DNA from 3 places in the Peribacillus sp. YIM B13482 genome. Region 3 is predicted to be linked to each of the others. Evidence: riboswitches for the same ligand, from Rfam matches in the RefSeq annotation. Region 3 holds a riboswitch; each other region holds the start of a gene.
What was found. A riboswitch is a leader RNA that binds a small molecule or an ion and turns the genes downstream of it on or off. The one in region 3 is predicted to bind thiamine pyrophosphate.

Region 1: it holds a riboswitch for thiamine pyrophosphate, as region 3 does, so the genes downstream of both, thiT (energy-coupled thiamine transporter ThiT) here and thiC (phosphomethylpyrimidine synthase ThiC) in region 3, are expected to answer to the same signal.
Region 2: it holds a riboswitch for thiamine pyrophosphate, as region 3 does, so the genes downstream of both, ACFX4L_RS02450 (ABC transporter substrate-binding protein) here and thiC (phosphomethylpyrimidine synthase ThiC) in region 3, are expected to answer to the same signal.

What each region holds. Positions count from the first base shown of each region.
Region 1 covers NZ_JBHZPF010000024.1:29,661-33,929, reverse strand. The annotation lists gene ACFX4L_RS13315 (transglycosylase domain-containing protein) at 1-427, opposite strand, end outside; gene ACFX4L_RS13310 (universal stress protein) at 727-1,254, shown strand; gene thiT (energy-coupled thiamine transporter ThiT) at 1,339-1,920, opposite strand; TPP riboswitch at 2,027-2,128, opposite strand; gene ACFX4L_RS13300 (cation diffusion facilitator family transporter) at 2,364-3,251, shown strand; gene ACFX4L_RS13295 (histidine kinase N-terminal domain-containing protein) at 3,486-4,269, shown strand, end outside.
Region 2 covers NZ_JBHZPF010000002.1:184,200-188,468, reverse strand. The annotation lists gene rarD (EamA family transporter RarD) at 1-197, shown strand, start outside; gene ACFX4L_RS02455 (protein-glutamine gamma-glutamyltransferase) at 288-1,115, opposite strand; TPP riboswitch at 1,384-1,493, shown strand; gene ACFX4L_RS02450 (ABC transporter substrate-binding protein) at 1,628-2,632, shown strand; gene ACFX4L_RS02445 (thiamine-binding protein) at 2,644-2,928, shown strand; gene ACFX4L_RS02440 (ABC transporter permease) at 2,925-3,707, shown strand; gene ACFX4L_RS02435 (ABC transporter ATP-binding protein) at 3,691-4,269, shown strand, end outside.
Region 3 covers NZ_JBHZPF010000021.1:51,625-55,893, forward strand. The annotation lists gene ACFX4L_RS12235 (DUF3231 family protein) at 1-133, shown strand, start outside; gene thiC (phosphomethylpyrimidine synthase ThiC) at 420-2,201, opposite strand; TPP riboswitch at 2,337-2,451, opposite strand; gene ACFX4L_RS12245 (HAD family hydrolase) at 2,567-3,355, opposite strand; gene ACFX4L_RS12250 (histidine phosphatase family protein) at 3,531-4,064, opposite strand; gene ACFX4L_RS12255 (PdaC/SigV domain-containing protein) at 4,167-4,269, shown strand, end outside.

The DNA.
Region 1 (4,269 bases), on a different contig from region 3:
TTCGATTCGACTCCAGCATCGTAATCTTCACAAGCTGCTGGGTAAGTGTGCTCCCTCCTTCAACAACACTTCCGGCCTTCGCATTTTTAATCAGCGCTCGCAAAATCCCTTGATAATCTATGCCGTGATGTTCATAAAAACGGTGATCCTCAATGGAAACCACCGCTTGTTTCATATGTTCCGGTATTTCATCTATCGAAACACCTTCGGATTTATTTGCCGTGATCGTGCTGGCAAGATTTCCATCCCGATCATAGATTCCTGTTGGTTGCTGAAGAATATTTTGAAGATGGCTTATATCTGCAACCTGTCTGAAATAAAAAAGTGAACCGGCGCCTAAAACCACAATCACCAATATAATAATTAGACCTAATTTCACTAACCCTCTCATTTGTACCCCCATTTTCCAATCTGCGACATGTTTCATTAAAAATATTTTACCCCTTTTATTAAAGAAAACTCGTCGATTGACTAAAAGGCCTAAGCTAAGTCGCCTTTTCTTTAGCACTATACCCGGGTATCGGTTTCCTTGCCGATGATACCCCCTTCACCGAATGAAAAATAAGCCCGCCACTAATTGAAGGACCAGGATTTCATCCTACCATTTTTAATAATGACCGTATCTATCCTTTACCCGTAATTTGCGATCAATATACCGATTAATGGCGTGAAACCCTTAAAAAGTGGGTATAACACTTTAAATACTTATAAAAGGGGAGAGATGGCATGAAAAAAAATTTAAAACATATTGTCGTCGCTTTTGATGGAAATGAAGAAAGTAAACGTGCCGTGGAATATGGAGCAACATTGAAAAAGGCCTTTCCTGAGGCCGAGCTGACCGTAGTTCATGTCCTATTTGATAAGGTTGAGCAGCGTATCATGGGAAACGCCTCGGCGCCGGGGTTTGTACCGGCTGCTGGATTTTATGTGGATCCCGTCCAGACACATCCCGTCGTTGAAGTCGAACAACCAGAAATTCAAATGGTCAATGACACCCCTTCCGCCGTTGAGAGTAGTGTTCAGAACGCAGAAAGTAATACGTTGAGATTGCTAAGTGAATGTCAAGTCAAGGGGAAATTCGAGATATTGGAAGGACATGCGCCAGATAGCGTATGTGAATATGCGGCAAGAACTGCTGCCGACCTCATCGTTGTAGGCAATAGCGCTAAAAGCGGTTTGGAAAAATTCTTTCTTGGCAGTACAAGCAGCTCCATTGCGAAAAACGCACCCTGTTCGGTATTCATTGCAAAATGAGGATTGAGCCGTTTCGCCCTGTAAGACTCAATTTGCTTAATCTCCGAAAAAAGCCGAATTCTTTATAGAATCCGGCTTTTTTTGTTAATAGGCTTTTTTCAGTAATACACTTGAAGCAGCCGAATATAACATCATCACCACAAGGGCCGATAAAATAAAACTGATCAGCATATAAGTCCCATTATAAATGAATGAATAAATCACTACTGGCTGTCCTTTTGGAGCTGCAGAGCCAAAAAACACGATTCCGGATATGAAATGACACAGAAACCTCAGAAAACTGCCCAAAAACATGCCGCCAATCCCATACCACTTCGCTTTGGAACGCTTTTCCTCTTTATAGCTATTTACAAACTTATTCATGAATACACCGGATATCCCGACAACCGTAAAGGCAAGATAATAATCAATGAAGCCTTGAATCGGCGTGCTGATCCATGCTGTACCACTGACGATCTGCAAAAGCCCAAGTAACAATCCGGTTAACATACCACCTTTGATGCCCCACCGATATGCCATCAGAAAAATCGGTACCATGGCTATTGAAATCGAGCCTCCTTGCGGCCAGATTCTTGAAAAAATGAATCCAGAAACCAAATCCAGTAATAAAGCCAGTGAAGCAAAAATGGCAACCTCTGTCATGAATAACGTTTTATTTTTCATCATGTCTCTCCCTTCTCCAAAAATGAAAAGTGTCCATGAGTTCCCTCCCTGCCAGATTTTGCACAAACAAAAAAGCAACACCGGGGCGGTAGTGGATGCCCAGTATTGCTTGTATCCAAAACCACATCCCTACGCAAGTGTTAACTATCAGGTTCATAGGGTCTGAACTCAACCGTTCACTCTCAGCCTTTTGGCTCCCCTTGTGGAAGTATTTAATTTTCGATCCTCGGTTAGAATATACTACTAGTTTCTATAAAAGACAACTTAAAGAAAATGTCATATCATAAAAACTTACCACTCCCATATTTATGGGGGTATCCTTTCTTTTAACCAACTTCAATACACCTGCAATTAACCAGGTTAGATGGCTAAATGCAACAACTTTTCTATAGACTCACTAAGGTTTGTTTTGATATCTTTTAATTTACACCGGGGAGGGATTAGACATGGATAAACATTCGATTTCAGCTGAAAAAGGCGCATACATAAGCATTGCCGCTTACATATTCTTGTCTGCTCTTAAATTGTCATTCGGTTATTTCGGTGATTCTAAAGGGCTTTGGGCAGATGGTTTAAATAATACGACCGACATCATCGCTTCCATAGCCGTATTGATTGGTTTGAAAATTTCGAAGAGACCTCCTGATGATAATCATTCATATGGTCATTTACGGGCGGAAACCATAGCCTCGCTGGTAGCTGCCTTCATCATGATTACCGTGGGCATCCAGGTTGTTTACAGTGCTATAGAATCCTTCTTCCAGCAAGATTCAACAACCGTTCCAAATATGCCGACCGGTTATGTCGCTCTTTTCTCTGCAATCTTCATGTACGGAATCTACCGTTATAACTTAGCGTTAAGTAAAAAGATCAACAGCTCTTCCATCTACGCCGTTGCACAGGATAATCGTTCCGATGCCCTTGTCAGTGTTGGTGCTTTTATAGGAATCATCGGTACTAAGATGGGAATCCCTTGGCTGGATGCGATAGCTGCTGCTGTAGTAGGGATCATCATCTGCAAAACGGCCTGGGATATCTTCCGTGATGCATCCATCTCTTTAACCGATGGTTTCGACGAGCAGCTCCTGCAAAAGATCGGACAAACCATTATACTGACAGAAGGTGTTAAGGACATGAGTGAAATTAAAGCCCGTATGCACGGAAGTGAAATCCTGCTCGAAACTACCGTACATGTTAACCCTCTTTTGACCGTCATCCAAGGTCACGATATTACGGTTAAAATCGAAGAGAATCTTTTGAAGGAATATAACATCCAGCATGTGATCGTTCACATTGAACCATATGCATTTAATAAAAAAGGTAACCGTCATTAACTTTGCGGATACCTTTTTTTATTATTAAATCCTGCAATTCCTTTAATAAAACTGTGTCAAAAAAAGGTATTTATCGATTAATTGCCGAATATTTATCCAATTGACACATGTGTAAAAAACATTAATCTGTTATCATAAAAGCAAAATAATTATTTTAATATTTTGTATTTTATTCAAATAAATTAATTTCTGGGTCGAAAGTAAAATTCATTTTCCTACATTATGGAGGGCAAAATGGTATCTAATCGAGAAATGACCATTCACTTTTTATCTTCTCAAAAAAACAGCATCATTTCCAAATGGAAAGATCAGTTGCTCCATTTATCGGACGGATATATGGGGTATTTTAAAGGGGAAGTGGAAAATATTTTCAATCTGCTAATGGATCAGCTTGGGAAATCGGATACTGACATAGACGATGTACTGAAGGTCGTAGGTGAAAAAATTGCGTGTGATCGAGTTAATAAACAATTGGATATGGAAAATTTCTTTTCCACTGCAACCATCGGCAGATCCACCATCGTTGAGCACGTTTTGAATTCCGAGGCAACGAAAGAAGAAGTATCCGATTTAATTAAGCAAATAAACGTTTACTTCGATAAACTAATTCATTTTGCATTATCCTGTTATACCGAATTGAAAACGATGGAACTTAAAGAACGCTATCAATTCATTAGCCCAAACCATAAAGACCGTTTGACGCTCCTTGGCCAAATGACCTCAAGCTTTGTCCATGAATTCCGAAATCCACTGACTTCCATAATGGGATTCATACAATTGTTACAGGCAGAGCAACCGCAGATAAAATATCTTGATATCATTTCAAAGGAATTGGATCAGCTCAATTACCGGATCACACAATTTCTTAATATTTCCAAAAAAGAAACTTCAGAAGCACAAACTGATCTATTTTCGATTGCTCAGCTAGTGAATGAGGTAATCGAATTTTTATATCCCAGCATTTTGGAAGTAAATGCTTCGATAACATGTAATATTGCCGATGATGCCGTCATTTCCG
Region 2 (4,269 bases), on a different contig from region 3:
TTGGGATTTTTCAGTATATCGCTCCGACCTTATCCTTACTGATCGGGGTATTCGTCTATCACGAAAGTTTTACAAAAGCGCATCTTTTAGCCTTTTTGTTCATATGGTCAGCCTTGGCTGTTTATACACTATCCATTACGAAATGGGGTCAGGCAAGTGCACGCAGGTTTAAAGGCAAAGGGAACATCGGTGCGTGAATAAGAAAAAATGCTTGGTGGTTCCATCCCCAAGCATTTTTTTTGCCTATATTTAAAGAAACCGGTTTTACGGCAGGAGAATTGCTTGAGTCATGAAAGATAAATCCTCGGACCTATTTCAGAAACAATCAAATCAGATAGGCTGACAAGACCGTGAACGGGCTTTGCACGGGAGATAGTTGGTTGGAATTGTCTATAGTAGGAACTATCCAGGCTAATGATATGCTTTGTCAGGAATGCTGAGATGGCGGCATTCGGCTTTCTATTGCTATTTAGTTCATCGATGATACCCTGTGCATTGGTAATCCCGATCCCGTGGCCATAAAAGAGGTCTTCTCCTAATAATATTGCATTCTCACCTTGCCATTCAGGTGTTTCCTCATCGTGATCAGGGTTTTTGAAGTAAAGGCAATCCCCTGGTAAATAATCCGTTCCTTGATGAACATGAAGAGCCATATTCTTCGGAGGGCGCCAGTCATATAGAAATAGGCTTGAAAAAAGATAGTCGAAATTCCTAGGGCCGATTAAATCCAAAATGGCCTTTAAAAAAGTGACGACTATCGCTGTACCGCATTCGAAAGCGTAAAGCGTTCCATTCAAGAAAATGTCCAGGAGTGCAACATGAGGGGCAATCCCTGGCTGAAGGGTAAAAGTGCCATCCTTTGAAAGGCGCCAATATTGTTTATTGGATGCCGATTCCTCAAGTGTGGAAAATTCTGCATCACTTTTATCCAACGCAAAAGCTGCCTCGATGACTCGGTGCCTCAGTTGTATATCGAAATTAAGGTATCCAAAGCTCCGATATTCAAAAATGTTAGAATCTTCCGCTAGCAATTGGAGAATTTCAAGCGATTTAGCAGATGCTATACCTGGTTGGATGTGACTGACATCTAATAATTTGTGATTAATCTTTATCATGATCATATCCACCTTTTGCTTTTGAAATTAAGGGCTTATAAAACCAGTACACAAAAAATGTCCACAGGTTATGCTCATTATATGAATACCTGCAAGGAAATGACTCTTTGAACGTGTCAGGCACGTAAACGAGAATGATTGGAATGGCATGATGTTTTGCTAGATATCCTTTAACGCAAGGGAAACCTTTCCAATTAATGAGAAGAAGCAAATTAGTATTCCTTTTTCCCCATGAATTGATATAATGGGAGAGAAAAGTTCATATGTGCGAGAAATGTAGGGGGGCCAGTACTGCTGGCTGAGATTGCGTCCTTTAGATGCTGACTCTTTGAACCTGATCTGGATGATGCCAGCGGAGGGAACATATTATTACTGACTTTCTGTTTTGTATGTTAAGCGTCCGAATTCATCTTCGGGCGTTTTTTGTTTTTTTACCGGTATTGGAATGGACCCTGGCGCCTCATTATGGTTTCGGCATATGGATCTTATATGATGTGTAGGAGGATAATAGTTTGAATAAATTCTTACCACTGTTAACTTCGTTGTTCCTTTTGGCTGGATGTGGGGCAGGCGGAACTAATGAAAAAGAAGAATCATCTAAAAAAGAAGGCAATAAAGAATTAAAAAAGGTATCGGTCGTGCTTGATTGGACACCGAATACAAACCATACAGGATTGTATGTAGCCAAGGAAAAAGGGTATTTCAAAGAACAAGGTCTGGATGTGGAAATTATCATGCCAGGCGAAGCTGGAGCTGATAAACTTGTGGCTTCAGGGAAATCTGAATTTGGCGTGAGCTACCAGGAGGGCATTACGCAGGCCCGCGTGCAAGGCGTTCCGATTGTTTCGCTAGCTGCTGTCATCCAGCATAATACCTCTGGATTCGCTTCACCTGCGGCAAAAAACATTAAAACTCCCAAGGATTTTGAAGGGAAAACGTATGGTGGCTGGGGGTCTCCAGTTGAAAAGGCCATTATTGATTCACTTATGAAAAAAGAAAATGCCGATGTAAATAAAGTGGATATAGTGAATACAGGGGACACAGATTTTTTCACTTCGGTTAAAAGGGATATAGATTTCGCCTGGATTTATTATGGGTGGACAGGTATCGAGGCTGAGTTGCGGAATGAAAAGCTTAATATGGTTTACTTAACCGAATACTCTGATAAGCTTGATTACTATACGCCTGTTTTGACAACAAATGAAAAGATGATTAAAGAGGATCCTGAGACTGTTAAAGCATTCGTTCATGCAGCTTCGAAAGGGTACCAGTTTGCAATTAAGAATCCTGATGATGCAGCGGACATATTAATTAAGTCTGCACCTGATCTAGATCCAAAACTAGTGAAGAAAAGCCAGGAGTGGCTTGCAGATAAGTATCAGGATGATGCTCCGCGTTGGGGTGAACAAAAGCTTGAAATCTGGAAGAATTATAGTGATTGGATGAAGGAAAATAAGCTTCTTGAAGGTGATTTCAATCCTGAAAAGGCATTTACCAATGAATTTTTACCAAAATAGGAGGAAATACAATGGCCAATTCATTAATTAGTATACAAATCATTCCTAAAGGGGAAAATGTCATCCCCATGGTCGATGAAGCAATCAAGATCATTGATGAATCAGGTGTCAAGTATGAGGTTCACCCGCTAGAAACAACAATGGAGGGTGAGCTATCCGAGCTTTTTGCCGTGATAGAAAAAATGAATGTAAGAATGATTGAATTAGGCTCGCCGAATGTCATTTCCCAAGTGAAGATACTATATCAGCCAAGCGGGATTACGATGGATACGTTAACGGAGAAATATCGGGCATGATCAAAAGGGGAATTTGGAAGAAGGGGGCTCCCTTCTTTCTTTTATTATGTTTGCTGATAGTATGGGAATCAATGACAGTCTTATTAAAGGTTGAAAAATGGCTGCTTCCCGCTCCATCAGCCATTTTCATTGAAGGAATTGAGTCGTCCCGTAATCTTTTTGGACACCTTATATCAACAACTGAGCTTGCGTTATCGGGTTTTCTTATTGGAAGCTGTATCGGTTTATTGATTGCTGCAATCTTACACCTGTTTCCAGGTGTGAAGGACGCGGTTTATCCTCTGCTCATACTCTCGCAAAATATACCAATCATAGTTTTGGCACCGCTTTTAGTGATCTGGTTTGGCTTTGGCATGCTGCCTAAGTTAATTGTGATTTCACTCGTATGTTTTTTTCCGGTTGCGGTTGCTTCATTGGACGGTTTTCGCCAGACACCTTACGAACTTAAGCATTATTTCAAGATGATGGGAGCGGGGAAAAACCAGTTATTTTGGAAGCTGGAACTTCCCCACTCGATCCCGTTCATTTTCTCAGGCCTAAAAATTTCGGCCACCTATAGTATAATGGGTGCGGTTATTTCGGAATGGCTTGGGGCTAAATCGGGGATTGGTGTTTATATGACGCTCGCTTCCTCCGCGTTTCGGACAGATCGGGTGTTTGTTGCCATTTTCATCATTATGGGAATGAGCCTTCTCTTTTTTGGAATCATCACATTCCTGGAGAAATATTTAGTTTCATGGAAGAGAAAGGAGGGTGAAAGGGATGATGCTGGAAATTAAAGATGTCTCCTTTTCTTTCGATGGTAAACAGAATATTTTAGAGAATATGAATTTCCATGTAGATGATGGGGAATTTGTCACAATCCTAGGACCATCTGGCAGCGGTAAAAGTACGTTGTTCCACTTGATAGGCGGTATTCTGAAGCCGGATCAGGGCATCATTTCGTTGGATGGTAAAAAGATAAATGGCTTTAAGGGCCATATAAGCTATATGCCGCAGCAGCCATCCCTTTTACCTTGGAGAACGGTGTTGGATAATGTTTTGCTTGGAAGTGAGCTTGCTGGGATAAGAGACAAAGAAATGGCAAAAGCCCTTTTGTTGAAAGCTGGATTAGAAGAGTATGTGAAGGCATATCCGCATGAACTATCTGGGGGCATGAAGCAAAGGGCCGCTTTCATTCGAAGCATCTTAAGTCGACAGGACTTGATGTGCCTGGACGAACCCTTTTCTGCTCTGGATGAACTGACAAGATTGGAAATGCAAAAATGGCTGTTGTCTGTTTGGGAACAAAATCGGAGATCTGTGCTTTTTGTTACCCACAGCATAGATGAAGCGGTTTTC
Region 3 (4,269 bases):
CGAAGATATCGCAGTGATGTTCGCACAATTCAATGCAAAAAAAGCAGCATTGGGTGCTCATTTCCTAAGATTAAATAAGGAAAAAGGATGGCTGGTCCCTCCCCCTCTTCATATTAATAAAACAAGTTTGTAATGAAATATCCCCTTAATCATGTTGACTTTATGATTGAATGCCCCACATGATTAAGGGATTAATTCCGATAACGAAAGGACGATTAAGGAATCACTACCATTGCAGACTTTCGATTAAGTAGCACTTTGTACATTGTTGACTATAATCATTTTTTACAAATTCATGATTACAATTCTCCCGAAAAATGTTCAGCTCTCTTTTTAGCTGTTCCAATTGAGTTTCCAACTGTTTCATTTCAACTTTTATCTGGATTACCCGATTCATCGAATTCTCCCTTTCGTCCGAATCATTGATAGATTTCTCCGTCCGTTTTCCTAAATTCATTCGCTTTTTCTTTAAGCCCTTCATCGATTACCGACTCAAAACCCAGGCCCTTTTCTTTTGCCAAATCACGGATGTCCTGGGAGATTCTCATACTGCAGAATTTAGGTCCGCACATTGAACAGAAATGGGCTGTTTTGGCACCTTCAGCCGGAAGAGTTTCGTCGTGATATTCAACCGCCCTTTCAGGGTCGAGAGAAAGATTGAACTGATCTCTCCAACGAAATTCGAATCTAGCCTTCGAAAGGGCATCATCCCGTTTTTGTGCATCCTTATGGCCCTTTGCAAGGTCAGCTGCGTGGGCTGCAATTTTATAAGTAATGACCCCTACTCGAACATCCTCTTTATTCGGAAGTCCCAAATGCTCTTTCGGTGTCACATAACATAACATGGCAGTTCCAAACCATCCAATCATTGCAGCACCAATCGCAGAAGTAATATGATCGTATCCAGGAGCTATATCCGTTGTTAAAGGTCCTAAGGTATAGAATGGAGCTTCTTGACAGACTTCCAGCTGCTTATCCATATTTTCTTTAATCAAATGCATCGGTACGTGACCGGGTCCTTCCACCATGACTTGAACATCGTGCTTCCAAGCAATCTTCGTCAGTTCCCCCAGTGTTTCCAATTCAGCAAATTGCGCCTCATCGTTTGCATCTGCAATGGATCCAGGACGGAGGCCGTCACCTAATGAGAAAGAAACATCATATGCCTTCATGATTTCACAAATCTCTTCAAAGTGAGTATAGAGGAAGCTTTCTTGGTGGTGGGCCAAGCACCATTGTGCCATGATGGACCCCCCTCGTGAAACAATTCCCGTAACTCGCTTTGCTGTTAAAGGGATGTACCGCAAAAGCACACCAGCGTGTATGGTGAAGTAATCGACACCTTGCTCGGCCTGCTCGATTAATGTATCCCGAAAAACTTCCCAATTTAAATCTTCCGCGACTCCATTCACTTTTTCCAATGCTTGATATATTGGAACCGTCCCAACTGGCACTGGTGAATTCCTGATAATCCATTCCCGGGTCGTGTGAATATTCTTTCCGGTGGATAAATCCATTATGTTGTCGGCTCCCCAACGTGTAGCCCAAGTCATTTTCTCCACTTCATCTTCGATCGATGAACTAACAGCTGAGTTTCCTATATTCGCATTTATTTTCACATGAAAATTACGTCCGATGATCATTGGCTCACTTTCAGGATGGTTAATATTTGCCGGAATGATCGCCCTACCGCTAGCTACCTCTTCTCTTACAAACTCAGGGGCAACATTTTCCCTGATTGAAATGAACTCCATTTCTGGGGTGATGATACCTTTACGGGCATAATGAAGCTGGGTTACGTTTTTCCCTTTCATTGCACGCAATGGCTTTCTTTTCAATCCCGGAAAAATTTCAGCTTTGGATTGTGACTCCACTTTTTTATACCCATTATCTTCGGGTTTTATTTCACGTCCTTCATACTCTTCAACGTCTTCACGTTCCAAGACCCAATTGCGTCTAATCGGGGCAAGGCCTTTATGAATATCAATGGGATATTCTGAATCCGTATATGAACCGCTTGTGTCATAAACCCGCAAAGGCGGATTCTCCTCTTCGCCGAATGCACCTGTAGTGGGACTTAGTTTAATTTCACGCATAGGTACTTTAATATCAGGTCTCGATCCCTCAACATACACTTTTTTACTCCCGGCAAAACTGGACATAATTGAAACGTTCATGTCATTTACTGAATTACTCATCATGATTTCATTTCTCCTTTTTAAGTTCATTTAAAAAGGACAAAATCCAATCCATTTCGCACGAAAAAACCGGATCTCATATTTAAGACCCGGCTAACGTTAGTATGACTACAGAAATGACCAAATGAAATGTCATTGTTTAGTAGATTCTAACTTCCCCACGCTGGTATGAACCAGATCAGGTCCTGAGGGTTAAGAAGCATAAGCGCTTCTCTCTCAGCCCAACTGTTATTGGACACCCCTAGTCTGAATAATTTAATTGATTACAGGGTAACTATATATCACCCTTTTCATTCTGTATATAATTTGAAAGTCCTAATACTTTAGGTCACTCTCTCCAAATTCGTTACTTGGAGAAGGATCACCAATTAATTTTCCAGGCTCTCAAGGATTGGGAAAAGCTCCTCTAAATGCTTGATTTCATAGGTTGGAAGCACTTCATTCCGTTCCTTATCATGGCGATTTATCCAAACCGACTTTATACCTACCCGTGATGCTCCAAGGATATCCGTCATTAAATTATCGCCGACCATCAATACTTCATCCTTATCAAGTTCCATGATCTCCAAAGCATGCTCAAAAATGGAGGCATCCGGTTTACCTCGTCCAAAAGCTCCAGAAATGACGATTTGATCGAAATAAGGAACTAGTTCAGGTGTAATTTCAAGTTTAGTATTTTGGAGTTCAGGAGAACCGTTTGTCAACAATAGCATTTTGTACTTCCCTTTTAATTCATCTAACACACGGAATGATTCTTCATAAATAAATGGCTTTTTACGTCTCTCTGCAGGGAAACGTTCTGCCAGTTCGAGCCCAAATGCCGGGTCATCGATCCCTAATGCCTTCAAGCCTCTCGTCCATGCTTCTTTCCGATAATTTGGTGCAATCACGGCCATCTTCCGGAATTCATCATGATCATCCTGAAAATTTCCCCACAGTCCTTCAAATGGGTTGATTCCGATCATTTGTGTAAATTCATAGGTATCGTAAGAAGAATAAAGCTCACGCGCTTCCTTCCGAACCGCTTCTTCAAACTCGTCGACATTTAAATCATATTTCTCCTTAGCCACTTCACATGTGGCCACAAAAGCCTCTTTTACACTTTTCTGATCCCATAGTAATGTATCATCTAAATCAAAAAAAACTGCCTTCACCAAATTGTCCAACCTCTTTCCCTATTATTGAATTCGTAAAAATTACACTATTACAATAATAAACCACAACCAACGGAAAAAGAATAACTAATCGGAAAAGGCCTGCATCTTTCTTAAGCAAAATGTTCAATATACCAGACTTACCTTCTATCGTGGGAAACCCTATATTTTTGACTTATCATCTTTCGAATACATACAGCTTTCCATTACCGGCAATCTTGAATTTTGGACCGGTGAACCCCCGTCGGATCAGCTCTTTCCTCATATAAACCATTAGGGCGGCATGACTCACGATCAGAACATCCCTTTCCCCCTTTGCAAAAACTTCATCCAATACTTTATTGATCCTTCGTTCGGCGATCTTAATTTCCGCCCTTGTCTCCTTGTTGAACTGCGAGCAGCAGCGAATCCAGATGGCCCAAAGGATGAACGGCAGCTTCACCTTCCCTTTGAGAGGGGGAGAAGGTATTTCCCGCAGCTCCTCCATCCGATGAACCGTACCTGGATAAATATGTTCCGCTGTCTTGACAGCTCTCGACATATCACTGCAATAACATTCCTGCCATTCCTCCACGCCAAGTAAAGTCGTTCCATAAATAATATCCGCTGCATCATAGTCCACAAACCATTGCTTCATATCATCCGCCGTCACAGATTTCCCAGTAGGGAATTCATGTGCCACCTTAAAATGCCGTACTAAACCAATTTTCATTTCTTTCTCCTCTTTAGCTTTTGAATTATAAAATTAACTTTCTATTTGATCCACCAACTTATATAATAGGTAATGTAAAAATTATACAAAGGTGGTAATTGAATGCTATCCAAGAATTTCACTAAGATTTTCCTTGCTGTCGCATTAACTTTTACATGCATCTCTTTTTTACTGATAAAAATCGACTTTGTCTCCGCAGCCACTA